DNA from 3 places in the Priestia sp. Y58 genome. Region 2 is predicted to be linked to each of the others. Evidence: riboswitches for the same ligand, from Rfam matches in the RefSeq annotation. Region 2 holds a riboswitch; each other region holds the start of a gene.

What was found. A riboswitch is a leader RNA that binds a small molecule or an ion and turns the genes downstream of it on or off. The one in region 2 is predicted to bind lysine.
Region 1: another riboswitch for lysine. It lies ahead of lysA (diaminopimelate decarboxylase); the one in region 2 lies ahead of MMB68_RS04905 (aspartate kinase).
Region 3: another riboswitch for lysine. It lies ahead of MMB68_RS20845 (amino acid permease); the one in region 2 lies ahead of MMB68_RS04905 (aspartate kinase).

Annotation. Positions count from the first base shown of each region.
Region 1 is NZ_JAKWFL010000003.1:489,073-499,017, forward strand. It holds gene MMB68_RS12520 (GNAT family N-acetyltransferase) at 1-422, shown strand, start outside; gene MMB68_RS12525 (O-methyltransferase) at 678-1,364, shown strand; gene MMB68_RS12530 (LysR family transcriptional regulator) at 1,684-2,595, opposite strand; gene MMB68_RS12535 (hypothetical protein) at 2,732-2,917, opposite strand; gene MMB68_RS12540 (hypothetical protein) at 3,068-3,202, opposite strand; gene MMB68_RS12545 (dicarboxylate/amino acid:cation symporter) at 3,341-4,603, opposite strand; gene lysA (diaminopimelate decarboxylase) at 4,656-5,984, opposite strand; lysine riboswitch at 6,130-6,312, opposite strand; gene MMB68_RS12555 (CBO0543 family protein) at 6,379-6,891, opposite strand; gene MMB68_RS12560 (NAD(P)/FAD-dependent oxidoreductase) at 7,229-8,347, shown strand; gene MMB68_RS12565 (YckD family protein) at 8,421-8,735, shown strand; gene MMB68_RS12570 (PAS domain-containing sensor histidine kinase) at 8,897-9,945, shown strand, end outside.
Region 2 is NZ_JAKWFL010000001.1:925,891-935,835, reverse strand. It holds gene MMB68_RS04945 (AMP-binding protein) at 1-230, shown strand, start outside; gene MMB68_RS04940 (TetR/AcrR family transcriptional regulator) at 343-927, shown strand; gene MMB68_RS04935 (enoyl-CoA hydratase) at 1,007-1,780, shown strand; gene MMB68_RS04930 (electron transfer flavoprotein subunit beta/FixA family protein) at 1,799-2,572, shown strand; gene MMB68_RS04925 (electron transfer flavoprotein subunit alpha/FixB family protein) at 2,606-3,586, shown strand; gene MMB68_RS04920 (hypothetical protein) at 3,683-3,862, shown strand; gene trxA (thioredoxin) at 4,061-4,375, shown strand; gene uvrC (excinuclease ABC subunit UvrC) at 4,600-6,366, shown strand; lysine riboswitch at 6,432-6,609, shown strand; gene MMB68_RS04905 (aspartate kinase) at 6,751-7,983, shown strand; gene MMB68_RS04900 (YslB family protein) at 8,034-8,561, opposite strand; gene MMB68_RS04895 (succinate dehydrogenase cytochrome b558 subunit) at 9,051-9,659, shown strand; gene sdhA (succinate dehydrogenase flavoprotein subunit) at 9,689-9,945, shown strand, end outside.
Region 3 is NZ_JAKWFL010000007.1:170,516-180,460, reverse strand. It holds gene MMB68_RS20855 (ethanolamine ammonia-lyase reactivating factor EutA) at 1-1,044, opposite strand, end outside; gene thiT (energy-coupled thiamine transporter ThiT) at 1,201-1,809, opposite strand; TPP riboswitch at 1,842-1,942, opposite strand; lysine riboswitch at 2,117-2,301, shown strand; gene MMB68_RS20845 (amino acid permease) at 2,404-3,843, shown strand; gene MMB68_RS20840 (hypothetical protein) at 3,880-4,248, opposite strand; gene MMB68_RS20835 (GNAT family N-acetyltransferase) at 4,352-4,843, opposite strand; gene MMB68_RS20830 (cysteine hydrolase family protein) at 4,935-5,522, opposite strand; gene MMB68_RS20825 (cupin domain-containing protein) at 5,544-5,852, opposite strand; gene MMB68_RS20820 (YqcI/YcgG family protein) at 5,827-6,594, opposite strand; gene MMB68_RS20815 (LysE family transporter) at 6,747-7,388, shown strand; gene MMB68_RS20810 (alpha/beta fold hydrolase) at 7,374-8,195, opposite strand; gene parC (DNA topoisomerase IV subunit A) at 8,408-9,945, opposite strand, start outside.

The DNA of each region.
Region 1 (9,945 bases), on a different contig from region 2:
TAAAAAGTGACCTTGATAGCGATGGAAAACATCGATTCTTTTGGCTCGGAATAGATACGTGTACCAATAAAATTATTGGCTGTATTGAATATGGCCCTGTTAGTGAATTAATTATGGCGTGTACAAAAGGGGAGCTACAAGGATGGATTGAAATCGGCACAGTTTTTGTTCATCCAAAGTACCAAAGAAAAGGGGTAGGAACACTGCTTGTACATATTATGCTGCTTACGCTTCAAAGCAGAGAAATTAAAAAAATCTGTTTGGATAGCGGATACAAGAATGCTCAGAAAGTATGGAAAAAAACATTTGGCGAACCACATTATTTAGTAAAAGATTACTGGAGCAAAGGGTATCATCACATGATTTGGAAAATAGAAACAGAACGTACACCGATAGTATTTAAGTCCAGTCATAACGGATAATAAGATGTCTTCTAGAAAATAGCCGGTAGAAAGGTACCGGCTATTTTCTACTGATTGAGCTACGATTATTTAAAGATAAAAAAGACCTCTCTGAAGGTCTTTTTTTATGGACATATAACAATTCTTTTTAAGAGCGAGCAGGATAGTTTATTAGAGAGCTAGAACACATTCATAATACGAACGATTACGGCAACAAGCTGAATATGAGAAAAACATATTCTTATCTTTGAAATAATAATAAAGCTTTTATCACTTATGTGGAGGAGTATGAAAATGTCTATATATGAAATTTGGAATGAAGTGGATCTTTATATGAATGATAAGCTTATAGAACCTGACCCTATTCTTGATGAGGTATTGAAGGCAAATCAAGAGGCTGGATTACCTGCCATCGACGTATCGCCTAGTCAAGGAAAGTTTCTGCATTTGTTAGCTTCTTTAAAAGGAGCTAAACGTATTTTGGAAATTGGTACTCTTGGAGGGTACAGCACGATTTGGCTAGCCAGAGCTCTTCCGAAAGACGGACAGCTGATTACGCTCGAATTAAACGCTCAGCATGCAGAAGTAGCAAGAGCTAATTTAAAAAGAGCGGGAGTAAGCCACTTAGTAGAAGTCATTGTCGGCCCCGGGCTTGATACATTAGCTGTATTAAAGGATAAGGGAACAGAGCCGTTTGATCTTATCTTTATTGATGCTGACAAGCCGAATAACCCAAATTACTTAAAGTGTGCTCTAGAATTATCGAAAAGAGGAAGTACGATTATTTGTGATAATGTTGTTCGTCAAGGGCATGTGGTGAACTCAGAAAGTGAAGATGAAAATGTAAAGGGAATTCGACAATTTATGAATGCTCTGGCTCAAGAAAAACGAATCAGCGCCACGGCTATACAAACCGTTGGAAGCAAAGGCTATGATGGATTCATTGTAGGGATTGTTGAATGATAAAATTTGTATTACACATAAAAAGAGACGGAGACATACCTAAATCCATCCAATCTAAAGATGAACAAATGGGATCCATGAGCTGGACTACTTGTCACAGCGCTGTTGATTGCCATGTAAGACTACGCTTTCGGGGAGGCTCTCCTATTCTGCTTTTCCAGCAGGAGTCTCCGCTTTGCCTTCCAATCAACAGCTAGAAGCACCTACATACATGAAACCTACGTTCAGCGTCCCCACGAAAAAATCCGAACGAGTTGGATTCTCAACCAAACTCGTTCGGATTGTCCTTCAACTAACATACTTTTGTTCCAGACTCTTTTTAAATGGGCCCCAATTTATCTGTCATTTGTTTTTTGGTTAAAAAATTAATCAATTCTCGTACAGCGAATGAACTGTAGCGTTCTTTTAACAGAATAATTCCAAGTTCCCACATCATTTCAGGATCTGCAATAGGTACCGTAATAATATTGGAATCTTTCACTTTGGCATAAAGCGATTCGGGTAAGATAGCAATACCTAGTTCTGCCGCTGTTAATTCAATAATTAAATCCCATTGAGAACTTTTATACGCTATAGAAGGCACAAAGCCTGATTTTAAAGCATCTTGAATTAACCGGTCGTGCAGCGTAAATTCTTCACTAAACATAATGAATTTTTCATGCTCCAATTCTTTCATCCAGACGGAAGAACGTTTCGCTAAAGGATGGTTTTTATGCGCGTATAAAAGGAATCTCTCCTTAACGAACGGGTATACGTGAAAATGTTCATCATGACCGCTTGTGAGAGGAAGCATAACAATCCCTATATCTACACCAGCCTCTTCCACAAGTGCTTCAATTTTTTTTGCTCCAAATTCAATAAGCTCTAGAGATACTTTAGGGTATCGTTCATTAAATGCTTTTGCAATCTTCGGGAAAAACAAGGTCCCGATGAGCGGAGGGACGCCCATCTTGATTTGCCCTGTTTGCAAGTTCATTAAATCTCCCAACAAGTGAGGCATGTCTTTTAACACCGACAGAGCTTTAGTTGCCTGATGATACACGACTTCTCCTGCATCAGTTAGCTTTAATTCTCTTGTTGAGCGATCAAGAAGCTCAAATCCTAGTTCATTTTCTACTTTTTTGACGGCTTTACTTAAAGCCGTTTGTGACAAATGAACTTGCAGCGCTGCCTTTGTAAAATTTTTATGGTTCGCTACCTCTATAAAGTATTCTAAGTCTCTGATTTCCATGTGAAACTCCATTTCTGCAAACTGCTTATCCTTTTTCTTTACTCTTTATTTTAACCATTAAATTATTTACTGTAAATGCGCTGATTAAAAAGGGGGAGGATATATCCAATGAATAAAAACAGGGAAAGGAAATGAACTAAAGTTTCTGTCGAAATTGATTTATAAAACGAATAATCTTTTTGTAGAGAAACATGGATTTCGCTACTAGCTGATGAGGAATATAAAGATTTTTGCCTGTACGTTCGGGCAAAAATGCAAAACTTATTAAAATAACTGAAAGTCCAAAGGCTGCGGCTGTAATCTCTAGCCAAGAAAACATCATATCATTCCTCCTTTTACAAACCTATTAATAGAATATGTAAAAGTTCGAAAGGAGGTTGTACGATAGCCCCATAACGAGCGGGGGTATGAAGTTCTCTCTGAAAATAAAATGACGTTAAAGAACGCAGGCGCTGCGCTCTTTAACGTCATTTTATTTTCGTTCTTCAGCTTGATGCTCTTGTTTGTTTTGCTCAGTAAGACGTTTTTGATGAGCCTTTGTTTCTGCGCTTACGTGATTCGCATCATTCGGTTGATTTTTCTTTGAACCTCCTGCAGCGTTACTCATTAGACGACACCTCCAGTCCGGTTATGAAACATACCTATAGAATGTGCGTATTTACAGACTTTATACACCGCTACCGATATTACTGCACACGAAAAAAGCAAAGGGAGAGTCACTAAGACTGTTCCCTTTGCTTTTTTGCTAGGCGACTTTATCGGTGGTGATAATTTTGTTAATCCAGTCTTTTCCTTCTGTAAACCTTGTAACAAGCATCGCTGTTACTGTATTTCCCGTACTGTTTAAAAGCGTAGCAGGGGCGTCAATAATTGTGGAAATGACCGCAATTATGGGCAGAACTTCTGGGGAAAATCCATAAATTGTAATGATTAACATTTCGCCAATCATACCGCCTCCAGGAATTGCTCCCATTACGGCTCCAACTAAAAAGGCTACGCCTAATATGCTCAAAATACTCATAGCAGACGTCATATCTTTGCCAAACAAACTGAATAAGAAAACAATTTTTAGAATACCACCGATAACAGAACCATCTTTATGGGTGTTTGCTCCTAGTGGAATCACCGTTTCAGCAATATCCAGCGGCACACCCATTTTCTTTGTTGCATCTAAATTGACTGGAATAGATGCAGCAGAAGAACAGGTAGCAATAGCGGTGATAGAAGGAGCAGCTGCATTTTTCCAAAACAGCTTAATTCCTGCTTTACCGCCAGCAATCCATGCGTATAACGTAAAGAAACCGAAATAGTAAACGATTGCAATTAATAAATAAAGAATAAATGCTCTAGCGTACCCTTGTAAGATCTTTGGTCCAAGTTCTCCTACTACAGTAGCAAAATAGCATCCTAAACCAATGGGGGCATAGTACATCACAATTTTAACAACCTTCATCGATACTTCTTGACCCGAAGTCAGAAATTTCGCCATAGGCTGTCCTTTTTCACCAGCCATTGTTGTAGCAATACCGAAAATAACGGCAAAGACAATTAATTGTAAAATATGCTCTTTCGAAAATAACTGAACAAAATCAGGTACAGTAAATGTACCAACAAGCTGAGTTAAAAGCGTCATTTTTTCAGCTGTATTTTCACTGTCACCCATCAATTCTTTAATGGCAGAAGTATCTACATTATGTAGCGGATTGTAAAGTGATGCGCCTAAAAAGCCTAAAACGGCTGAAACAGCAGCAGTGGCGACAAACACAACGGCGATACCTAGCATAATTTTACCAAGACGTTTCATTTCGTTCATGTTTGCAATTGCCGAAGCCACACTAAAAAAGACAAGGGGAACGATAATCATGAACATTAAATTAAGAAACAAATCACCAAAGGGCTTTACGACTGCCACATCGGGCCCGATAGCATATCCTGCTATCCCGCCAATTAAAATAGCGAGAAGCAGAATAAGCGATGATCTGTACGTTTTAAATACACTTAAAACCATAGTTAGATTTCCTCCAAACAACAATAGCTTCTTTACTACGCAAGAACGGCTATCATTTGCTCATTGCATACGTAGTAACGACTGGCTTTACATCTTTACGCACCAAATCTTCGTATGTTTCTCGCTCTACAGCAAGACGAGCTTCTCCATTTTTCACAAATACAACAGCAGGGCGCGGAATACGGTTGTAATTGCTAGCCATTGAATAGTTGTAGGCACCTGTAGAGGACACTGCTAATAAATCTCCTTGATTAACGCGCGGTAAATCGATATCCCAAATAAGCATATCTCCTGATTCACAGCATTTCCCCGCAATTGATACTGTTTCATCTTTTTTATCCGTCACTCTATTAGCCAAGACAGCTTCATGTTTTGCATCATAAAGGGCAGGGCGGATATTATCGGTCATACCGCCGTCAATTCCTACGTATTTGCGTACACCCGGAATCTCCTTCGTTGAGCCAATTGTATAAAGCGTTGTACCCGCTTCTCCTACGATGCTTCTTCCAGGCTCAATCCAGACTTCTGGAAGGGTATAATTCTGTTCAGTTAACGTACGGCTTAGCTTTTCTGTCAGTGCATCTACATAATACTCAACTGGAAGAGGAGAGTCGCTTTCGGTATAACGAATACCAAAACCACCACCTACGTTTAAAACTTTTACTTCAAACTCCATTTTATCACGAATACTGAATAAGAAATCAGTTAAAATATCAATGGCGCGAGAAAAACCATCTACTTCAAAAATTTGCGAACCAATATGACAATGAATGCCTAAAAGATCGTAGTAAGGTTTTTCTAACGCAGAACTTACCGCTTTCATAGCCTGGTCATTGGAAAGACCAAATCCAAACTTGGAGTCTTCCTGTCCGGTCATAATATACTCATGTGTGTGGGCTTCAATCCCTGGAGTAACACGCAGAAGAATAGATGCTTTCTGTTTGCGCTCAGCTGCTAAGGCATGCAAAACTTCAAGTTCGGTAAAGTTATCAACAACAAAACAGCCAATATTCGCATCAAGAGCCATTTCAATTTCTTCAATCGTTTTGTTATTTCCATGAAAATGAATGCGTTCAGCTGGATATCCAGCTTCAAGAGCTGTAAATAATTCGCCTCCTGAGACCACATCTAATGACATATCAAGCTTCGTTAAAAGGCTAGCCATTTCCATACAAAGAAACGCTTTCCCTGCATAGGCGATTTGATATGAAAATCCGCTTCTTTGAAAGGCTGAATGGAAGGCCTTGCATTTCGTCTCAATTAATTCTTGATCGTAGATGTATAGAGGAGTGCCGTATTGTTTTTTCAGTTCGACCGTATCGCACTGCCCAATTTCTAAATGATTGCTGCTGTTAATTTTACTCGTTCCATGTAAGTACATAATCCGTATCCCTCCATTTAAATCATTCAACTATAACTTTGAACTTTGATGGTCAGTAGAAAAACACAAAAAAGACCCGTGAAGTGATGTTCACGCGTCTTGGTTTCATAATAATAAAGTATTATTACATTCTAGGCATCAACATCTCTTCAATAGCTCTCCACAAACCAAATGGTTTGTGACAGCTCAGCATTTATTCAATACTGAACCAGTATATGAACACAATGGATGTTTATATACTTCGGCACGAAATCCCTTTTACTTATCTTCACAGACTCCATTAGTCTCCAATAAGTGACTCTTGATTTCATGCACCTCTATTCTCAGAGAGGAAAATTATATTTAAATGTAATTCCTATTATATTTCTTTTTCCGCTGTCTAGTCAACGAAAAGTTAAGGCATAGGAATATCAAAAAAAATAAATAAGAAAGCTATGAAGCTTCCAGATAGAATCCAAGCAGCCAGTGCTGTCTTCTGATGAATGACTAAAAGTGAGAACGTGACAATATTGAAGAGAAAAGAACACAGCAGCGACCATCCATAATGATGAGTGATACTGTGATTAACATAAGCAATGAACTCAATCACAGTAAATAAAAGCGCCCACAAAAGAATCCACCACAGCCGGCCGCTTACATGCAGCGGCAGCCTTCCTAAAAAAACCGGTATAACAAACGGATAAATAATTAAGGTTATTCCAAGGGAAACCATTAGGTGATCGGGTAGAAAAAGGTGATCAATACCAACAGGGTGAAATACCCATACGCGGTGATGAAACAGCAGCACTTCATAAAGCAAATTCCCCGTGACCCAAAACAGCAAAGTAGGATAGTATTCTTGATACCTTCGCCACTTGCCAAATAGTAAACCAAGAATGATGAAAAATAATACAAATGAAGATTGCATACGCTCTCCTTAAAATAATGGTTATTTCTTTTTATTTACATATTATAGAAATTTTATTCTCTCCGCTTTTATTCAGAAACTATAATAGAAAAGCCGTAAGCAGCAGCGGTAAAGACATACTACCACTATTTATGACTGTCTTCACCCTGCTATAATCTCCGTAAAAGAACTTCTAACACTTTTGTTTACAAGATGAAAGGAGCTATATGTCAAAGTCAGCAAGACGTAAAAGTAAGCTCAAAATAGCTTCGCCTAGTATGGGACTTCTTTTTTTGCTATGCTAAAATTGCATACATATAGCATGAGAATACTAGAAGAAAGAAAAGGGTGTTTTGGTATGAAAACATACATCGTAGTTGGAGCTGGGATACTTGGAGCTTCTACAGCATATCATTTAGCAAAAGCAGGAGCAGATGTGACATTGATAGATCGCCAGGATGCTGGTCAAGCTACTGATGCAGCAGCAGGAATTGTTTGTCCATGGCTTTCGCAGCGTCGAAATAAAGCATGGTACCGCTTAGCAAAAGGCGGCGCCAAGTACTATCAAACATTAATTCAGCAATTAGAAGAAGATGGAGAAACGGATACGGGATATAAGCGAGTAGGAGCAATTAGCTTACATACTGATGAACAAAAGCTTAAAAAAATGGAAGAGCGAGCATATAAGCGTCGGGAAGAAGCGCCCGAAATAGGCGAGATTACACGTTTATCCGCTAAAGAAACACAGGCTTTGTTTCCGGCTCTTTCGGAAGAATACAGTTCAGTTCATATTAGTGGAGCCGCTCGCGTCAACGGAAGAGCTCTTCGAAACGCACTTGTGAATGCAGCGAAGAAAAACGGTGCAAAAATAATAGAAGGAAACGCAGAACTACTTTATGAAAATAATCAAGTAACGGGCGTTGCTGTAAATGGACAAACCCTTCTAGCAAGTACAACAATCGTGACAGCAGGAGCGTGGGCAAATCAATTACTAGAGCCTCTTGGAGTGAAATTTTTAGCAAGCTTTCAAAAAGCGCAAATTGTCCACTTGCATCTCCCTGATTTAGATACAAAAGACTGGCCCGTTGTGATGCCTCCAAGCGACCAATATATTCTTTCATTTGAACAAGGGCAAATTGTTATTGGAGCAACACATGAAAACGATACGGGTTATGACTTGAGAGTAACTGCTGGGGGGCTTCATGAAATTTTTTCAAAGGCCTTATCAATTGCTCCTGGCTTAACAGAAAGCACAGTCTTAGAAACAAGGGTAGGGTTTCGACCATTTACTCCAGGCTTCTTGCCAGTCATCGGGGCTCTTCCGGCTTACGAAGGAATACTAGTGGCGAATGGTCTCGGAGCTTCAGGCTTAACGTCGGGTCCTTATCTTGGTTCAGAGCTTGCTAAATTAGCACTTGAAATGGAAATGGAAATTGATCTCAGCGACTATGATGTAAGAGGAGCTATCGAGTCTTAAGCAAACAGAATGAATGAAAACAAATAGAAGTTCGCAAACTATAACTACTATATGATGAAAGGAAGTAGATTGTTTGCGAAAGATTATGATAAGTGCAGCAGCAGCTTTTTTATTTATGAGCGCGACGCCTGTATTAGCAGAAAACAATCCTCAGCCAGAAACAAAAGACGTGCAGCTGACGTCTCAGCAAAAGAAGGAATTGTCCGTGCTATACAAAGAAATGCTAGCAAAAAAGAAAGAAATACTTTCAAAATATGTCGAGTACGGCGTGCTAAGCAAAACGGAGAGTCAAAACATTTCTTCACATATGGAAAATCGCTATCAGCATATGGAGAAAAATGGTTTTGTGCCGAAGCGACACTGTCATAAAATGCATCATTCAAAGTAATTCATATTCACATAAAAAAGCGCCTTTACAGGCGTTTTTTTTATGTGAATGAATGGAAAATATCCGCTTCTTTATCTAGTAAATTCTAAAATCCTCATGTAAAATTAAGAGAATGAGAACGAGTAGGAAAGATGCTAGTGAGGGGTAGGTAAATATGAACGATGAACGAAAATAAAAAAATAGTCCGATTACATGCAGAAAATCATTCAGCTGAGGCGCTAGGAATCATATTTGCTTACAAACAAAAAGATGACCATCTTGTTTACAGTATGTATCAAGGTGAGAGTGTTCATGAGCAAAAAATACCTCTAGAAGAATGGGTCTCGTATGAGCATTTTTTCGAAGCACTAAATAAAAAGAAAAAGCTTATGTACGAGCTTCAAATAAATGATAAACGCTATGTAGTAAACTTAACCCCTTTATCTTACACAGAAAAGCCTGAAATCATGGGACATTGCGTGAATATAACTAGTTATCAGGAGAAAAAAGAACAGATTCAGCCTTTTATCTATCATAACGCAGATGCTGTTGCTGTCGTTGACTTAGAAGGTAAAACGCTTCAAGTGAACCCTGCGTTTGAGAATACATTTGGCTGGACGTTTGAAGAAATTTATCAAAAGCCTCTTCCGATTATACCTTCGTTTTTAAAGGAGCCAGTGTGCGAACTTCATAAGACCATTCAATCAGGGGAATCGAAAACGGAATTTGAGACAGTCAGACAGCATAAAGACGGTCATTTAATTAATGTAAGCGTCACACTATTCCGCGTTGAAAATATGAACGATTGGCCGCTATGCATTGCTTTTGTCTATCGAGATATAACATCACGCAAGCAGGCCGAAACGGCTTTAAAAGAAAGCGAAGAACGCTACCGAAGTTTGATTGAGTTATCACCAGAAGCGATTATCGTTCATAGTGAAGGGAAAATTGATTACATCAACCCTGCAGGAGCCAAAGCGCTGGGATACAAAAGTCCTCAAGACGTATTAGGAGCTTGTGTTTATCAGTTTGTTCACCATGATTACTATGATGTTGTAAAACAGCGAATTTATCGAATGAAAACAGAAAATAAATCTGTAGACCTACAAGAAGAAAAGTTTATTCATAAAGACGGTCATACGATTGATGCCGAAACCATTGCTTTCCCTATTCCCTATATGGGAAAGCAGGCCATTCAAGTTTTGTTTCGTGATATTACAGAACGTAAAAA
Region 2 (9,945 bases):
GTGTTCCTGACCCATATAGAGGAGAAACGGTGAAGGCTTACATTGTATTAAAAAATGGTGTAAGATGTACTGAAGAAGAGTTAAATGAGTTTTCCAGAAAGTATTTAGCTGCTTATAAAGTTCCGCGCCTTTATGAATTTCGAAATGAGCTTCCCAAAACAGCGGTCGGTAAGATTCTGCGACGAGCGCTGATTGATGAAGAAAATGAAAAGCATAAAAAGGCGACGTAATCGATCGTCGCCTTTGATTTTTTTACTGAAACATAATTGACAGATACTTGCGGTTTCTTTATTATAAAGATATGAATGAATAATCATTCATATTTTAAAGGAGCGTATAAGATTGAGAAGAAATAAGCCAAAGTATAAACAGATTATCGATGCAGCTGTAGTAGTAATAGCAGAAAACGGATACCACAATGCTCAGGTTTCTAAAATTGCTAAGCAGGCTGGAGTTGCAGACGGTACGATATATTTATATTTTAAAAACAAAGAAGATGTCTTGATTTCCTTGTTTCAAGAGAAGATGGGGCAATTTGTAGAAAAAATTTATGAAGAACTGGCGGGAATTGAAACCGCGGCAGAAAAACTTCATGTGTTAATTGACAAACATTTTTCGTTTCTAGCGGAGGATCATCATTTAGCTACAGTGACACAGCTCGAACTGCGTCAATCGAACAAAGATCTAAGATTGAAAATTAACGATGTATTAAAAGATTATCTGACTCTCATTGATTCTATTTTGCAGACAGGAATCGAAACGGGTGAGTTTTCTGAAAATATAGATATTCGTCTTGCGCGACAGATGATTTTTGGAACGATTGATGAAACTGTCACAACATGGGTAATGAACGATCATCGATATGGTCTAATAGAATCGGTAGATAAAGTCCATTCCCTGCTGTTAAACGGCTGCAGCGGCTCATAATCGTAAGTGAGCCTGCTGCTCCCCTGCGAGGGGAAAAGCGCAAGGTAATGAAAATAGAAAGAAAGGGTGGCGCAAACAAATGGAGATTATCCAGGTTGAAACTGTTGATGCAATAAGCTTCATTACGTTGAATAGACAACCTGCTAATGCTTTGTCTCAAGATTTGTTAAAAGATCTTTCAAGTGTTTTGAAACATTTGGAAGATAGTAAAGAGACAAGGGTTATCGTTATTAAAGGTGAAGGGAAATTCTTTTGTGCCGGAGCTGATATAAAAGAATTCACATCACTTCAGCAGGAAAAAGAATACGAGAAGCTTGCTGTTAACGGTCAAGAGCTATTTGAGTATATTGAAAATTACCCAAAACCAGTGATTGCAGCTATTCATGGAGCTGCTTTAGGCGGAGGATTGGAGCTTGCTATGAGCTGCCATATCCGTTTGGTAACGGAAAATGCTAAGTTGGGCTTGCCTGAGCTTCAGTTAGGAATTATACCAGGGTTTGGAGGAACTCAGCGATTGCCTCGTTATGTAGGAGTTCATAAGGCTTGTGAGATGATGCTGACAAGTGATCCAATATCCGGAAGCGAGGCAGTGGAGTTAGGATTGGCAAATGCAGCTTTTGAAGAAAGTCAGCTTATCAATGAAACATTTTTACTTGCTAGAAAAATTGCCAAAAAAAGCCCGATCTCTGTTAAAGCTACCTTGCAGCTGCTTCAGCATGTAAAAACAGATGCTTACTACAGCGGCATGAAAAAAGAAGCGCAGTTTTTTGGAAGCGTATTCAAAAGCCGGGATGCTCAAGAAGGCGTAGCCGCTTTTATTGAAAAACGCCAGCCTAAATTTTTAGGAAAATAAGCCTAGGAGGGGAATTGAATGAATATTTATGTGTTAGTGAAAAGAACATTCGATACAGAGGAGAAACTTTCATTAAAAAATGGTCAAATTGTTGAAGATGGGGCTGAATTTATTATTAATCCTTACGATGAGTATGCAGTTGAAGAAGCTATTCAGCTAAAGGAAAAGCATGGCGGGGAGATTACGGTCGTGAGTGTAGGAGGGGAAGAATCAGAAAAAGAACTCCGAACAGCTTTGGCTATGGGAGCAGATAAAGCGGTTTTAATCAATACGGAAGATGACATAGAAGATGGCGATCAGTATACGACTTCTAGGCTGCTGGCACAGTACTTAAAAGAACAATCTCCTGACTTGATTTTGGCAGGAAACGTAGCGATTGACGGAGGTTCGGGCCAAGTAGGACCGCGCGTAGCAGAACAGTTAGAGATCCCTTATATTACGACCATTACAAAATTGGATATCGAAGGCGAAAAAGTGACTGTTGTACGCGATGTGGAAGGTGATTCCGAGGTTATTGAAACGTCGCTTCCTCTTTTAGTAACAGCTCAGCAGGGACTTAACGAACCTCGCTATCCATCTCTTCCAGGGATTATGAAAGCGAAGAAGAAACCGTTGGTTGAAGTGGAATTGGATGATTTAGATTTAGATGAAGATGATGTAGAAGCAAAAACAAAGACTATTGAAATTTATTTGCCTCCGAAAAAAGACGCAGGACGCGTATTACAAGGAGATATAAAAGATCAAGTGACAGAACTGGTCAATTTACTGCATAAGGAAGCAAAAGTCATTTAATAAGTCAAAAGTCAAAACAATGGGGGTATTGCAATGGGACGCAAAGTGTTAGTTCTAGGAGAAGCACGTGATGGGGGATTACGAAACGTATCGTTTGAAGCGATTTCTGCAGCATCTACTGTAGCAGACGGTGGAGAAATTGTTGCAGCGTTAGTAGGAAAGAACGTAAAAGCTTTAAGTGAAGAGCTTATTGCGTACGGAGCGAATAAAGTTGTTGTGACGGAGCATGAAGATTTAGCTGCTTATACATCGGATGGTTACGCTCAGGCGTTATTAGCCATCATTGAAAGTGAACAGCCTGAAGCTATCGTATTTGGCCATACGGCTCTTGGCAAAGACCTAGCGCCAAAACTGGCAGCTCGCTTAGACAAAGGACTTATCTCCGATGTGACGGATGTAGAAGTTGGAGGGGATCAAGTAGTCTTCACCCGCCCAATTTATTCTGGTAAAGCATTTGAAAAGAAAATCATGACCGATGCTTTTACGTTTGTCACGATTCGTCCAAATAATATTTCACCGCTTGCAAAAGACGATGGACGTACAGGTGATGTAGAGGATTTAAATGTTGAAATCAAAAACCTGCGTACAGTTGTAAAAGAAGTTGTACGTAAAGCAACGCAAGGGGTTGATTTATCCGAGGCAAAAGTCGTGATTGCAGGGGGGCGAGGTGTAAAAAGCACGGAAGGTTTTGGACCTCTCCAGGAACTAGCGGACGTATTAAATGGAGCTGTTGGGGCATCTCGCGGAGCATGCGATGCAGATTACTGCGACTATTCCCTTCAGATCGGTCAGACGGGCAAAGTAGTCACACCAGATTTATACATTGCCTGCGGAATCTCGGGAGCTATTCAGCATTTGGCCGGCATGTCAAACTCAAAAATTATTGTTGCCATTAACAAAGATCCTGAGGCGAATATTTTTAAAGTAGCTGATTACGGAATCGTGGGAGATTTATTTGAAGTGGTGCCTCTGCTAACGGAGGAATTTAAAAAGCTGAAAGTACAGTCTGCGTAAATAGTAAAAGAGGCTAGGACAAACGTATTTTTGTTGAAGGAAGATCCGAACGATTAATCGTTCGGATTTTTTCATGGACGTAGTTGCTTTTAGCTGGTGATTGGAGGGCAAGGCGAAGACTCCTGCGGGAAAAGCGGAATAGATGAGACCCCGCAGGAGCGTAAGCGACGAGGAGGCTCATCGGCCGCCCGCGGAAAGCGAAGTCTTGCACGGAAATCAACAGCGGTGGAACAAGTGATTTGTACGAGCTTATTTATCCAATCTGTTCGCTTTTAGATTCGGTTGATTTAGTTAGGTCTCAATCTCTTTTATTACGTAGAAAACGAAATTTTCTACGTATGTTTTTATGTAAATTGTACAAACTAGAGCGGAGAATAAACAGTATAAATGTAAGCAAAAAGTTAGCAAACCTTATTTGAAGGTGATATACTGTGAGTAGAATTTGGATATTGCATATATTTAGGAGGAATTAAAATGGCTATTGCACATGCTACAGATAAAAACTTTACAGATGAAATTAAATCAGGCCTAGTGCTTGTTGACTTTTGGGCACCATGGTGTGGCCCTTGTAAAATGATTGCTCCAGTTCTTGAAGAAATCGATGGCGAACTTAACGATAAAGTTAAAATCGTGAAAGTAGACGTTGATGAAAACCAAGAAACGGCTGGAAAATTTGGTGTTATGAGTATCCCAACTTTAGTATTATTTAAAGATGGAGAGAAAGTTGACCAAGTAGTTGGTTTCCAACCAAAAGAAGCATTAACAGAATTAATTAATAAACACGCGTAAGTCAAAACCTAGCTCAAGCTAGGTTTTTTCTTTTTCTCCACTTTTTCTCTTTTGGGAATACTTTTATTTAGCGAATATGCGTTCGTTTGTTTTATACTAGATGTAAGGAACACCGTCATAAATCCGGCTTATGTGCATGTATTGTAAAGCAGGAAAGAATGTAGGTTACGCTTCATAAGCGAATGTATAGATGGACAGAGTAAGAGAAGAGGAAGGAGAAAAATATGAACGATTATTTAAAAGAAAAGCTGGCTATTTTACCGGATCAGCCCGGCTGCTACTTGATGAAAGATAAATATGGAACGGTCATTTACGTAGGAAAAGCAAAAGTATTAAAAAATCGAGTGCGCTCCTACTTTACCGGATCTCATGACGGAAAGACGCTTCGACTTGTAAACGACATTGTCGATTTTGAATATATCGTCACATCTTCTAATTTAGAAGCGCTTATTTTAGAAATGAATTTAATTAAAAAGCATGATCCAAAATACAATATCATGCTTAAAGATGATAAGGGTTATCCCTTTATTAAGATTACAGCTGAAAAACAGCCCCGGCTTGTCATTACAAGAAAAATAAAAAAAGATAAAGGGAAATACTTCGGTCCTTATCCTAACGTTCAAGCTGCAAATGAAACAAAGCGGCTTCTTGATCGCATTTATCCACTAAGAAAGTGCTCTACTATGCCAGACAGACCTTGTTTGTATTACCATATCGGGCAATGTCTAGCTCCTTGCGTAAAAGAAGTAAAAGAAGAGCAAAACAAACAAATTATTGAAAATATCACGCGGTTTTTAAATGGTGGATATGAGCATGTCAAAACAGAGTTAACTGAAAAAATGTTAAAAGCTTCAGAAGAACTTGACTTTGAACGAGCTAAAGAATATCGAGATCAAATTGCCCATATTGAAGCGACAATGGAAAAGCAAAAAGTAACGTTTAATGATTTTGTTAATCGAGATGTATTTGGCTATTCTTATGACAAAGGCTGGATGTGTGTTCAAGTTTTCTTTATTCGTCAAGGGAAATTAATTGAGCGAGAAGTTTCTATGTTTCCTTTTTATAAAGAGCCAGAAGAAGATTTCTTAACTTTTATCGGTCAGTTTTATGCTAAAAATATTAAGCCAAAAGAAGTGCTGGTTCCAGCAACGATTGATGCAGAGTTGGCTGAAAAATTAGTAGAAGTAGAGGTTCAGCATCCAAAGCGAGGCAAAAAGAAAGAATTAGTAGAACTTGCGTGTAAAAATGCAAAAATTGCGCTCGGTGAAAAATTCTATTTAATTGAACGAGATGAAGAGCGCACGGTTGGCGCAGTTGAACGGTTAGGAGAAGAGCTTGGAATTGCAGCGCCTTACCGCATTGAAGCATTTGATAACTCAAATATTCAAGGGACAGATCCCGTTTCTGCGATGATTGTTTTTGTTGATGGGAAACCAGAAAAGAAAGAGTATCGCAAATATAAAATTAAGACCGTACAGGGACCAGATGACTACAGTTCCATGAGAGAAGTCGTTCGCAGACGGTATTCCAGAGCGTTAAAAGAAGGTCTTCCGCTTCCGGATTTAATTGTTGTAGATGGAGGCAAAGGGCATTTAGCTGCAGTACAGGACGTTCTTGAAAATGAATTGGGACTTTTAGTGCCTACAGCAGGTCTTGTCAAAGATGATAAGCACAGAACCTCCAACCTGATGATTGGTGAGCCTCCTCAAATCATACCGCTCGAACGCAATAGTCAAGAATTTTATTTGCTTCAGCGAATTCAAGATGAAGTTCACCGCTTTGCGATTACCTTCCACCGTCAAGTGCGCTCTAAGTCCGCTTTTCAGTCAGTTCTGGACGACATTCCGGGAGTGGGAGAAAAGCGTAAAAAAGCTTTATTGAAGCATTTTGGTTCGGTGAAAAAATTGAAAGAAGCAACGGTTGAAGATATTCGGAATTCTGGGGTTCCTCAAAACATTGCTGAAAAAATTTATGAAACATTGCAAAAATAGTCTTGAAATAATAGAAAATATTTGATAAGCTATTAACTAATTTCATACGACACTTCATCAAATGAAGTGAAGATAGAGGTGCAAATTTAATCAGTACGTATCAGGAAGGGTATGAGCCCTTATGAATGATGCGGAAAGGGAAATTTGCCGAAGTGAACATTACCTCATAGTAATGATTGCTGGTTCTGCGTTGAATAAACGTAGGATTGTCAAGATGTAGATTCTTGGAGAGCTATCTCACGGCAGTGGACGGTTATGTTTTATAATTTTCGTTCGTTAAGCAATGAGAGCTCATCTCATTGCTTTTTTTATTGTCTGAGTAAAAAAATTTAGCTTCTCATCATCCTGCATATGCAAATTTATTGAAAAGGAATGAACAAAATTATGGCATTAATCGTTCAAAAATTTGGTGGAACATCTGTTGGTTCTGTTGAACGTATTCAACATGTAGCAAACCGTGTTATTCAAGAAGCAGAGCGCGGTAACCAAGTAGTTGTTGTTGTATCGGCAATGGGCAAAACTACAGATGCACTGGTGAAATTAGCAAGTGATATTACGGACAGTCCAAGCAAACGCGAAATGGATATGCTTCTTACAACTGGAGAACAAGTAACGATTTCCCTGTTAACAATGGCTCTTCAATGCAAAGGGCATGAAGCAACTTCGCTAACAGGTTGGCAAGCTGGTATCCGGACGGAAGCAGTTCACAGCAATGCACGAATCCAGCACATTGACACGACTCGTATCCAAAGCCAATTAGATAGAGGTCGAATCGTAGTAGTAGCTGGATTCCAAGGCTGTTCAGAAGATGGAAGCATTACAACATTAGGTCGAGGCGGCTCTGACACGACGGCAGTAGCTCTTGCCGCAGCATTAAAAGCTGCAAAATGTGATATTTATACAGACGTAACAGGAGTGTTTACGACAGATCCGCGCTATGTAGAAGATGCTCGTAAGCTTGACTCTATTTCATATGACGAAATGTTAGAATTAGCTAATTTGGGAGCAGGGGTGCTGCATCCGCGCGCTGTTGAGTTTGCAAAAAATTATCAGGTACCGCTAGAAGTGCGTTCAAGCTTAGAAAACGAGAATGGAACGATTGTTGAGGAGGAAGTTTCAATGGAACAAAACTTAGTCGTAAGAGGAATTGCGTTTGAAGATAATATTTCACGAGTGACAATTGAAGGGTTAAACAACGAGTTGCAAACTCTTTCTACTATTTTTACAGCATTAGCAAAAGAACAGTTAAATGTAGATATTATTATTCAAAACGTAACGGCTAATAATCGTCTCTCTATCTCATTTTCTATTAAAACCGTAGACGTAGATACCGCTCTTGCCGTCTTAAAAGAGTATAAATCTACTTTAGGATATACGCGTATTGAACATGAAAGCGGTCTGGCTAAAGTATCGATTGTCGGCTCCGGCATGATTTCTAATCCAGGCGTTGCAGCGGAAATGTTTGAAGTGCTGGCAGGAGAGAAAATTGAAGTGAAGATGGTCAGCACGTCTGAAATCAAAGTATCTACAGTTGTACCGCACGCTGATATGGTAAAAGCTGTTGAGACGCTTCACGTAGCATTTGAATTAGAAGAGCAGCAGGCAGTGCAAGTATAAAGAAAAGAAAAAGACGTGGTATCTCCACGTCTTTTATATATACATATTTCCTATTTTTTATAACGCTCCGCACGCGTTTCGGTAGGTAAGATATCTTTTCGGTCCCACTGCACGGAAATCAGCACTTTTCCGTTCTTTTCTTTATGTGTTAAGTAGGCTTCTGTTAGGCAGTTGTTTTGACGCTGAATCTGTTCAGCCACAAATCCTGACTCAAGATGAAACGAACAAGTTTCCTGCTGAAATCTTTTGCTGACCACATCACCTGATAACTCAAGCTCTAGTGAATATTTATCTTTTTTTGCAAGCGTCAGTGTTCCCCAGGAAGCTGCTTTAAAAAAAGCGACGATTTCATCCATTGTATTTAACGGGTATTTCCGCGCAAGGTGTTTTCCTGCCCAGTATGAAATGGTATTCGTTTCGTCTCCAAGAAGCTCTGGAATTAACACGTCACGCAAAAGGCTGTATCCGAAATATGAAACGTGATCAAGAGCTCTCTCTGTTTCAGCTGTGACATTAGGTTCTGATGTTTCCATCGTCTCTTCAAGTTCTTGCTGTGATTCTGTTTGTAAATTGCTCATGCTTTCCCCTCTTTCTTTACTACTATTATATACAAATCTAAAAAACCTCTCACGCATTTTTTTAATAAAATGTAAGAGGATCTTTATTATGGTAAAAAGAGTTAGATGTAAAGATGAAAAATCCATAATATACCTTTTAAAAGGGTACTTTTACCTGTGTAAATGTTTTGTGAACTTGTTTACAATAAAAGTATAAAGTAAACGCTTACTTATTTGTGGCAAGCAATATTATAATAGAAAGAAAAAATCTGTAACATCAATATAGTAAGCGTTAACAAATATGAAATTTTATAAATTTATATTTTATAGAAGATTTAAACATCTTGCCTTGACGCTCTTAATCGATGGGAGTAAAATTAACCTGTCACATACTTTATTAGGAAATGCAAAGGTTTTCATTTCCTGTATTCACGATTAATCTATTTGTCTAGTGGGAGTAAGAAAGTTCTTCACAAACTATGTTCATTTAACTAAGGGGGGTCTACGCAGATGGCGGCAAACAGAGAGTTTCAATATCGGAGAATCCATTCATTACTTGGGGTAATACCAATCGGGATTTTCTTAACACAGCATTTAGTTGTGAATCATTTCGCGACAAAGGGAGAAGAATCATTTAATCAAGCAGCTCACTTCATGGAGAGCTTACCTTTCCGCTATGCTCTAGAAATTTTCATTATTTTCTTACCAATCGTTTTTCACGCAATATACGGTCTTTACATCGCATTCACTGCTAAAACAAACGTTAACAACTATGGGTTTTTCCGTAACTGGATGTTTATCCTTCAGCGTGTTTCAGGTGTAATCACACTTATCTTCATCACATGGCACGTATGGGAAACCAGAATACAAGCTGCGCTTGGAAAAGAAGTAGATTTTCAAATGATGGAACGAATTTTAAGCAACCCGGCAATGCTTGCATTCTACATAGTTGGTGTTGTATCTACGATCTTCCACTTTGCAAACGGTCTATGGTCATTTGGAGTTAGCTGGGGGTTAACTGTAACACCACGTTCTCAAAGAATTTCAACTTATGTGACATTAGCAATCTTCTTAGCACTTACATTTGTAGGTGTTCGTACATTATTCGCATTTGCATAAAATTAAGGTTTTGAAGGAGTGGGGTTCCGATGAGTAACGGAAAAATCATCGTAGTCGGTGGCGGTTTAGCTGGCTTGATGGCAACAATAAAAATTGCTGAGTCTGGCAAGCAAGTAGATTTATTTTCACTAGTTCCGGTAAAAAGATCTCACTCAGTTTGCGCGCAAGGTGGAATCAACGGAGCCGTAAATACGAAAGGTGAAGGGGATTCACCATGGGAACACTTTGATGACACAGTGTACGGCGGAGACTTTTTAGCCAACCAGCCACCTGTAAAAGCAATGTG
Region 3 (9,945 bases), on a different contig from region 2:
CCACGTCTCTTCTTGCTGAACGGGTATCTCTATAATCGGAATATTTTTTAGCGGCAGCCGCTTCGACCCAATGTATACGGTTGATCCGCTAACTTCTGTATTTTGCATACCAGCACCAATTACAGTAGCGCGCGTTGTCTCAGCGGCTTGAGATACTTGGATGGATTGAAAATGATATGCTAGAAGCGGACCAATGTCTCCGTGTATGGCCACTTCTTTCACGGTTTTTGGCATTTGCTTCTCCATCATTGCTCCTACTCCTCCTGAAATCATAATTGTTTCTGGTTGGATAGAAGATCTTGTATGAGGAGAAACGAGCAGCGAAGAGGTTTGAATTAGTGCTCTTACATAATTCACGGTTTCTTCAGCTAGTAATTGACAGATAGACGAGAGTTTTTCAAATGTTGCTTTTTCACCTTCTCGCAGTGTTAAAGAATTATTTTTTAAAAATTCAGTTAAATAAGGTGAAACGTAGGTAACAAAGCCGTCTGAATTCAGCCGAATTAATCTTCCACCTACATGCAGCGTAAACGTTTCGATCACTTTTCCGTTTTGACATAAAGCGATGTTAGCGGTGCCTCCTCCTACATCAATATTGGCAATTACTGCATTTGTTTCAGCGGAATGTTGGATTGCTCCTGATCCTTTTGCCGCCAATATTCCTTCCAAGTCAGCACCGGCTGTTGCAACAACAAAATCTCCAGCATGTTCGGCTAGATAGTGAACGATAGTTTCTGCATTTTGCTTTCTAGCAGTTTCTCCTGTGATGATCACAGCGCCCGCCTCCACTTGATCTAAGGAGATTTCTGCATTTTTGTACTCTTGTTCTAGTAGTACCGTTAATCGTTGAACATCGATTTCAACCTCGTTTAACATAGGTGTGGTATAGATAGAACTTGCATACGTTACGCGACGATCAATAATTTGACAGCCTGGCAGCGTAAACTGATTTTGTTGATTTGCTATTAACAGCTTGCTTACAATCAGTTTTGTTGTGCTTGTTCCAATATCTAAACCTATGCTCGTGATCCATTTCTGTAGCATGCTATCAATCCTTTATCTCGTTTGAATATGTTGACTATCATAAAACAGTTTTTTGAATATTTCACTAACTATGTTATCAAACCTGACACACTTTTGTGTAAACAAAGGTGACAAATGACAAAAAAGACTAAATCTTGGTAGATTTAGTCTTTTTTCTTATGATGAATGTGATTTAGTTACAATCATTCTTGATGCCGATGGAATTAACAATGAAAGAATGACTAAGCAGGCTATTAGTGACCCTACCATTGAAATACCGTTCATTGAAAAAGAATACCACAGAGCGGACATACCTTTTGGTGCGTACGATCCCCAGAAAATAATACCAGCAATAAAGTGCCAGAAATAACGTGCGAAGCTTCCGATAATAAGGGATAAAACAATCAAAACAAAAGCTTTTGATCTGTTATTGGTAGCTAAATTTGTTTTAATAGATTGTGAAAAAATACCTCCAAAACCTATAAAAGCAAAAGCCACAATATATTCAATAAATGTTTGTAGCGCTGTTAAAATATAAGCCGTTCCTGTCGCTAACTGCAAAAGCCCCCATAATAGACCAGATAGAGCCCCGCCTTTTACTCCCCAGCGAAAGCACATAATAAAAATGGGCACCATGGAGAACGAAATACTTACAGCCGTTGCAATCTTAATGGAAGGCAAAAGGTCAAGTAGAAGTGCCAATGCTGCAAAAATAGCTATTTCAATTTTAGCCTGTAAAGGTAATGCTTTATTCACGTTTCTCACTCCTGTTTTTGAATCATTCATATCAAACGGTTTACACAGGAGTAAGCAAATATATGCTACTATTCCCACATTCCTACGCTAGCGTTAACTAACAGGTTCTAAGGGTCTGAACATTTCGTTCACTCTCAGCACGGCGGCTCCCCCTGTGGTACGTTTGGATATTTATGTAGTATAAAGACAATGTTTATTATACCATATGTAACAAAATAGATTCGAGAGATTTCAAAGATGTTTCTATTTTCTGAATCTATTTTTTATAATGACAATCGTTTTAGTATTTGTTATACTTCTTTTATGTCAATTGAATATAAAAAACCCTCATCCTAATCGATGAGGTAGAGGTCGCAGTTTTTAATAGTAAAGTAACGGAAATGCAGAGAACATTGAGGATGTTGCTTGAAAGGAAAAATTGCCGAAGTTTAGATCACTTCTCGGTTGATTTAAGCTGGGGCTGTCTCCGAACAGGAACAGAACTGTCACATCATGCGAGTGATGTGAAGAGCTATCTTCACGGAAGGTTGACGCGGTTTTCAGATTTAAAAGCGCGCACATATACTGCGGGCTTTTTTTATGTTATCCCGTCTCTTTCCGTACATTCGAAAGGAGTATTTATCTATGCAAGAGCAGCAAGAATTAAAACGTGGGTTGAAATCTCGCCACTTAACGATGATTTCATTAGGAGGAGCCATTGGAACCGGCTTATTCCTAGCAAGTGGTGGAGCAATTCACACAGCAGGACCTGGGGGAGCGCTTTTAGCTTACGCTATCATTGGCGTCATGGTTTACTTTTTGATGACCAGCCTAGCAGAGCTCGCAGCTTATATGCCTGAAGCTGGTTCATTTAGTACGTATGCGTCTCGTTTTGTAGATCCATCCTTTGGTTTCGCTCTCGGCTGGAACTACTGGTATAACTGGGCTATTACGATTGCAGCTGAATTATCCGCTGGAGCCCTTATTATGAAATTTTGGTTCCCAAACTCTTCTTCTATTTTATGGAGTGCCCTGTTTTTATTAATTATGTTTGGGCTTAACTACCTTTCTGTAAAAGGATTTGGTGAATCTGAATTTTGGTTTTCGTTAATTAAAGTAGTAACGGTTATCATCTTTTTAGTTATTGGTATTATGATGATTTTTGGTATCTTTAACAATGAAGCACCAGGTTTTAAAAACTTCACGCTTGGTGATGGACCGATTCACGGTGGATTCTTTACTGTACTAGGTATTTTTATGGCTGCTGGTTTTTCATTCCAAGGAACAGAGTTGCTTGGAGTCGCGGCTGGAGAAAGTGAAGATCCCGAAAAAACGGTTCCTCGCGCAGTTAAACAAGTCTTCTGGCGCATCTTGTTATTTTATATTTTAGCTATTTTTGTTATTGGAATGCTTATTCCATACACAGCGGATTCATTAGCAAGTGATGATGTGCGGGTAAGTCCGTTTACTCTAATATTCGAACGAGCAGGTCTGGCGTTTGCGGCATCGGCTATCAATGCCGTTATTTTAACAGCTGTTTTATCTGCTGGTAACTCAGGTATGTATGCTTCTACGCGTATGCTGTGGAACTTAGCGAAAGATGGAAAAGCACCAAGGTTCTTAGCAAAAGTGAATAAACGAGGCGTTCCAGTTAATGCCTTAATCGCAACGGCACTTGTCGGTACACTTGCATTTGGTGCTTCATTTTTTGGAGACGGTGCGGTATACACATGGTTACTTAACGCTTCTGGTATGTCTGGTTTTATTGCTTGGTTAGGAATTGCAATCAGCCACTATCGTTTTAGAAGAGCATTTGTTGCCCAAGGTCATGATTTGAGTGAACTTCCATATCATGCAAAACTTTTCCCGTTTGGTCCTATCTTTGCCTTTATTTTATGTGCTGTTGTTATTTTAGGTCAAAACTATTCGGCGTTTATGGGTGATTCGATTGACTGGTACGGTGTACTTGTTTCTTATATCGGACTTCCTTTATTCTTAATTGTTTGGTTAGGATACAAATGGACGAAAAAGTCAAAGCTTATTCCGTTAAAAGAATGCCAAGTAACAGTGAAAAAATACGAATAAAAAAAGCTCTCTATTCAAAAGAATAGAGAGCTTTTTTTATGTGATCTGATCAGCAAAATGTAGAGATATATAGGCGGGCTGTTTTTTCATAACAAGCATATAACCTTTGAGGGGACGATTGCAGTAATCAGCAGCTTCTATATAATAAATATGCTGAATTAACCTGCTTAAATGGGTTACAAAAGATGGAAGTTGATGAGTAGGAATGCTTTGGATGTAGTCTATGATTTCTTGCTTAGTTTGAAGGCCCGAACGAGTACATTGTAACAGATGAAAAAGCGGATCTGCTGTTATAGTAGATAGTTCAGAATTGTGTTTGATTCTATTCAGCTGGATATGCAGTTCTTTTTTGGACCATCTTTTTGGAATAGCTCTTATATGCTGATATTGAAAATGTGTATTCATGATAGCTAACACCTTTCGTATTAAAATAATAAAATGACTTATTATTTTAATAACCTTTACACATGAAACTAAAACGTTACAATGTGTAAAGGTGTCATACATCTTATAAAATAAGCTGATAAAAAAGCACATCTTGCCACTGATCGAATTTCCAGCCTACTTCTTTAAATTCTCCGCAAAATGTAAAATTAAATTGCTCATGCATTTTGATACTGATATCATTCCCTTTTGTAATCCCTGAAATGACAACGTGATGGTTGAGTTCTTTAGCCAATTCCAAAATTCGCTTCATAAGCTGTTTTCCAATGCCATACCCCTGCTGATTTTTATCAATATAAATCGATAGCTCTACCGTTTGAATGTACGCTTCTTTATCTCGATAAGAAGAAAGCGAAGCATAGCCCGCTACTACCCCATCTTTTTCCGCAACAATAAGCGGAAAAAGTTCATTGCTAATATGATTATTAAACCAGCCCCTTCTTTGTTCTACCGTTACAGGCGTTAAGTCAAAAGTAGCAGCACTTTTTTGAACGGACTGATTATAAATTTCAACAAGCATAGGTAAATCTTCTTCTTTAGCATAACGAATGATCATATGTACAAACTCCTTATAGTATAGAATTATCTTTATTTTACTTCTTTTAATAAACATAATCTACATAAAAAAACCGATGTGCACATGCACATCAGTTATGATTTTGAGCATATTGAAAGGTTTGAAGAACTTGAAGTGTCTCTTTTGTAGAAACGACCGTTGCAAATTCCTCATGCAAAGAAGACAGTGCGAATGTATGTACATCTTCTGCAGGAAGCCTTGTCTTTCCATCGTAGGACATACAATCAAAGCAAGCTGTTGCATCGTTTACAACGTACGTCCTGTACCCTAGATTTCCAGCCATGCGGGCAGTCGTAGAGACGCAGTGATTAGTAGTTAGTCCTATTAAGATAAGCGTATCATAGCCATTTGCTTTTAAATAACTGTCTAGCTCTGTTCCAATGAAGCAGCTGTTCACGTGTTTGCGAATTAAGTATTCATCTTCTTGTGGACCAAATCCTTCCTTGAATTGAAACCCCTTCGAACTTGGGTGTAAAGGAGAATCTGGATTTTCCGAAGCATGCTGTACGTGAATGACAGGATAATTTTGGCGCCTCCATGCTTGCAGTAGCGTCAGCATATGTTTTTCTGCCTCTAGATTATTTCTTTCCCCCCACTGTGGTGAATAAAATCCTTCTTGCACATCGATAAGCAGCAGCACTGGCCGGGAACGTAGCATAAGCATCATCTTCTTTCGTCTTTATTTTAAAATGGAAATAACGTATGTGCACCCATCAGGACCGGCTTTTGAAGAATGAACCGTTTGTTTCGGTAAATGTATGCGATCTCCTGCCTGACATAGAACCGTATCACGTTCAACTGTAAAGTAAATAGATCCTTCAAGTATATGAAGAATTTCATCAGTTGGATGCGTATGAGATGGATGCGTTTGAAAAGCAATATCGTGCTGTACTTCAACGTATCCAGTATACGCCGGAAGCAGTTCTTTAATTACTTCTTCAAACTTTCCGCCAACTCCTTTTTTAATAGAGGCTTTTTTTACGTCCATGCTGCTCACTCCTTTTTAATTTAAACGGACACTGTCCGATAGTATAGTTGTTATCATCGTGCAAAAAATATTGCTTCCACTCTCGGTTTTCCTGCTGTCCATACCATCCTAATTCAGGATGAGCTGATACGTCATCATATGTTTTCAACCGATCACGGACGACCTTTTGTACGTGCTTCCCTATTTTTGAATCTCCTGTCATCCCTTCAAACACCCATCGAGGCTGAAATGTAATCATAAATCCTCTGCTTTTACGACTTTTACGTAAAGAATGAGCAGGCGTATTACAGACGACAAAAATAGGTTCTCCGTGAAAGCAAAATTCCCATAATGCATCTTTTGGATCTTTTGGAATGTCTTGCGGCCATTTCTTTTGATCAATTTGATGAAGAAACGTCAGCGTATCCCAAAACATCGTTTCGTACTCTTCCATTGAACGTTCTTTATGTTCAGGCTTAAAGAATAACACAAAAGATGTATAGCGACCTATGGTCTTGAACGTATCTATGTATTCTCTAAGTGCCGACGCTGTATTCCTAATATCTTGGTAGTTATAAGGAGTAGTCACAAATGAAAAACGCAGTAAATCTTTTTTAAAGCCTTCTACCCCTAATATACAAGGAAATGGATTTTCTTCTGATAATATATCGCTTTGGAAATATTGAAAAGCATCTTTTCCCCAGAACGGGACATGCGTTGACTCTAAAATCTCATTAGCTCGAAAAAGCATTTTTGATGCCATTAAAACCCTCCTTATGGAACTCAACGTTACATGTGTATTAAAAAAAAGAAAGTTTATGAGTATTTTTAACTAAATCCCGCTTCTAAATTATAAAACTCTAATCTATATATATATAAGCTACTGTTGGACAAGTTAGAAAGGAGGCTGTGTTTTTGGAGTGGTTTTTGATTGCTATAAAACAAATAATTCTAGGTGTTAGTCTCGCAGCACCGGTAGGTCCAATCAATATAGAGATGATTAAAAGAGGTCTGACAAAAGGATTTTGGGCTTCTTGGCTAGTTGGTTTAGGGGGCATGACGGCCGATATCTTATTTATGCTTCTCATTTTAATAGGGTTAACGCCTTTTGTTCAAATGCAGGCTGTTACGGTTGTCCTGTATGCAACGGGTTTTGTCATGCTCACATTTGTTGGCTTTCAAAGTATGAAGCAAGCTGTCTCTCGTTCCTTTTCAGTAGATGTAAATAACCCTTCTGTTAAAAAAGATAAGTCGTTTTTTACAGGTTTTTTTATTGCTCTTATGAACCCTTTAAATATTGTGTTTTGGTTTGGTGTATTCGGGTCAAGCTTAAGCGAAAGCCTCCAAAGTCAAACGTGGTTATCTGTCTTTTTTCACAGTTTCTTTATTATCTTTGGCATCCTTCTTTGGAATTTAAATATTGCGAGCAGCATTCATTTTACAAGAAAATTTATCACGCCTAAGCTTTTTCGCCTCATTACGTTAGGTGCTGGTTTTCTACTTTTTTTATTTGGCTGCCAATTCGGTTTTAAATGTGTATCCTTACTTATCGGCTGAGCTTTTATTGATGAGTTCAATAAGGGTGTCATTTACTTTCTCACGTTCATCATAAAAAAGACCGTGTCCACTATTTTCAAATGAAAGAAGTGTAGAAAATGAAATATGACGATTCATAACTTTTGCAAGATCAAATGGACAAATTTGATCTTTTTTTCCGTGTAATATATATGTCTCAGCGAAAATTTGACTCAAATCTTCCCGCAAGTCTTCGTCTCGTAAAGACACCGCAGTTTTAATCGTTCCATGGCCAGATGCCTCTAAACCTAAATCTTGAAACCATCCTCTAAAAGCTGCGCTGGTAGGCTGATTAAAAAATTTTTTCCCAAAGTCTTCAAGCATGTTAGGACGATCTCTATACGTATTTTGAATAATTGTATTTACTTCTTCAGCTGGAAGTCCATATGGAAAATCAGTTTTTTGAATAAAGCTTGGAGCCGCTGCCCCTAATAAAATTAACTTCTTCACGCCATACCCTAAGTGTCTACTCATATATCGTATGGCAATGGCTCCCCCCATAGAAAAGCCTACGAGCGTATAATTTTTAAGTCCCAGTCTTTCTACTAACATGCGAATATCATCCGCTAATTGATTATAAGAATAGCCCGTGAAAGGCGCATCTGATTTTCCGAATCCTCGAAGATCAGGAGCGATACATCGAATACCTCGGGCCGGCAATGTTGTAAATTGATATTCGTACATTTTAGCGTTAACAGGCCATCCATGAAGGAAAAGAACGGCTTCCCCTTTTCCAATGTCCCGAACAAAAAGTTTAGTCTTAGGAGTTACGTGAATAAAATAGTTCATGTATAACACCTCCTAGTTGTTCTTTTATATATATGTTTAGGACAATTGGAACATTCAAAAGTTTCTTAGATGCTTGTGTAGGAGGTGTATTATGTTTATTTGGGATGAGGAGTAGGGTAATTCTTTTATATTGTTTATTTAGAACATAGTTTAATTTAAAAATATTGAACAAAAAAAGTAGTAAAGCTTTAAAAACTTTACTACTTTTTTTGTTATTTTTCTTCCAGCCACACATCAACTAAATTGCCAGCTTCGCTTTGGTCCAATACGAACGAACCGTTGCTGTATCGGTCGCTAGCTCGCATTGTAGACGGATCAACCTGCTCGATTTGACCTTTAGATGATTCCACTATCATATAATGTTCTTTAGAGATTGCTTTTACTTTTGCAATTTGATGCGGATTAGATTTTAGTTCTCGGACCATCACTAGCCCTCGTTTTGCTCGTGATGATTCTTCAAACTCAGTAATTTTTGTCTTTTTCACAGCTCCTCGCTGCGTGGCGATAAATAATTCAGTTGATAGAGCTTCATCTTCATCGAAGATAACGCCGCTTACAACATAATCATCGTCTTTTAAGTTAATTCCTTTCACACCAGAAGCGCGAGTTCCTACAATATTGATTTCTTCTTCCCGGAAACGCAGTCCGTAGCCAGAGCGAGTGGCAATAAACACTTGTTTTTTACCATCCGTTTGATATACATCGACTACTTCATCATCACCTTTTAAATTAACGGCGACAAGAGCTTTGGAGTAGCGCTGTGCTTTATATTGAAGTAATTCTGATTTTTTGACCATACCATTTTTCGTAAAGAAAAGCAGATACTGATTTTCTTTAAATTCTTTTACCGGTATCGCCTGTACAATTTGCTCTTCTTTATCAATTGGAACAATGTTCATGATATGCTGCCCCATGTCTTTCCACCTGATATCAGGAAGTTCGTGCACTGGCATATATAAATAATTCCCTTTGTTTGTGAAGATGAGCAGGGTTTCGGTTGTATTAATTTCATACTTCGCTAAAATTCGGTCCGTATCTTTCATACCGAAGTCTTGCCCGTTAGACGCGGCGTAAGAACGAAGGCTTGTTCGTTTTACGTATCCGTCTTTTGTGACTGTCACCATCACTTCTTCAGATGGAACCATCACTTCTAGATTAATCTTAATTTCTTCGATTTCCGCTTCAATTTTTGAGCGGCGTTCTGTACTGTATTGCTTTTTTACACGGCGTAATTCTTTTTTGATTACATTAAAAAGTTTTTTCTCGCTATGTAAGATTTCTTCTAACTCGTTAATTTTAGCACCTAGCTCTTCAGCTTCCGCTTGTAGAGCTGTGATGTCCGTATTTGTCAAACGGTATAATTGAAGCGACACAATCGCTTCTGCTTGAGGTTCTGTAAATTCATATTTGGCAATTAAATTATTTTTAGCATCGCGCTTATCTTTAGAAGCTCTGATGGTCGCAATAACTTCATCTAAAATCGACAGTGCCTTAATCAATCCCGCTACAATGTGTTCACGTTCACGTGCTTTTTGCAGTTCGTACTTAGAACGATTTGTTACCACTTCTTTTTGATGATCAATATAAGCATCAAGAATGTTAGCCAAGCTCATAAGCTTTGGTCGCTTTTTAGCAATAGCAACCATGTTAAAATTATACGGTACTTGCAGATCCGTATTTTTATAAAGATAGTGAAGTACTCCTTGAGCATTTGCATCCTTTTTTAATTCTACTACGATGCGCAGACCGG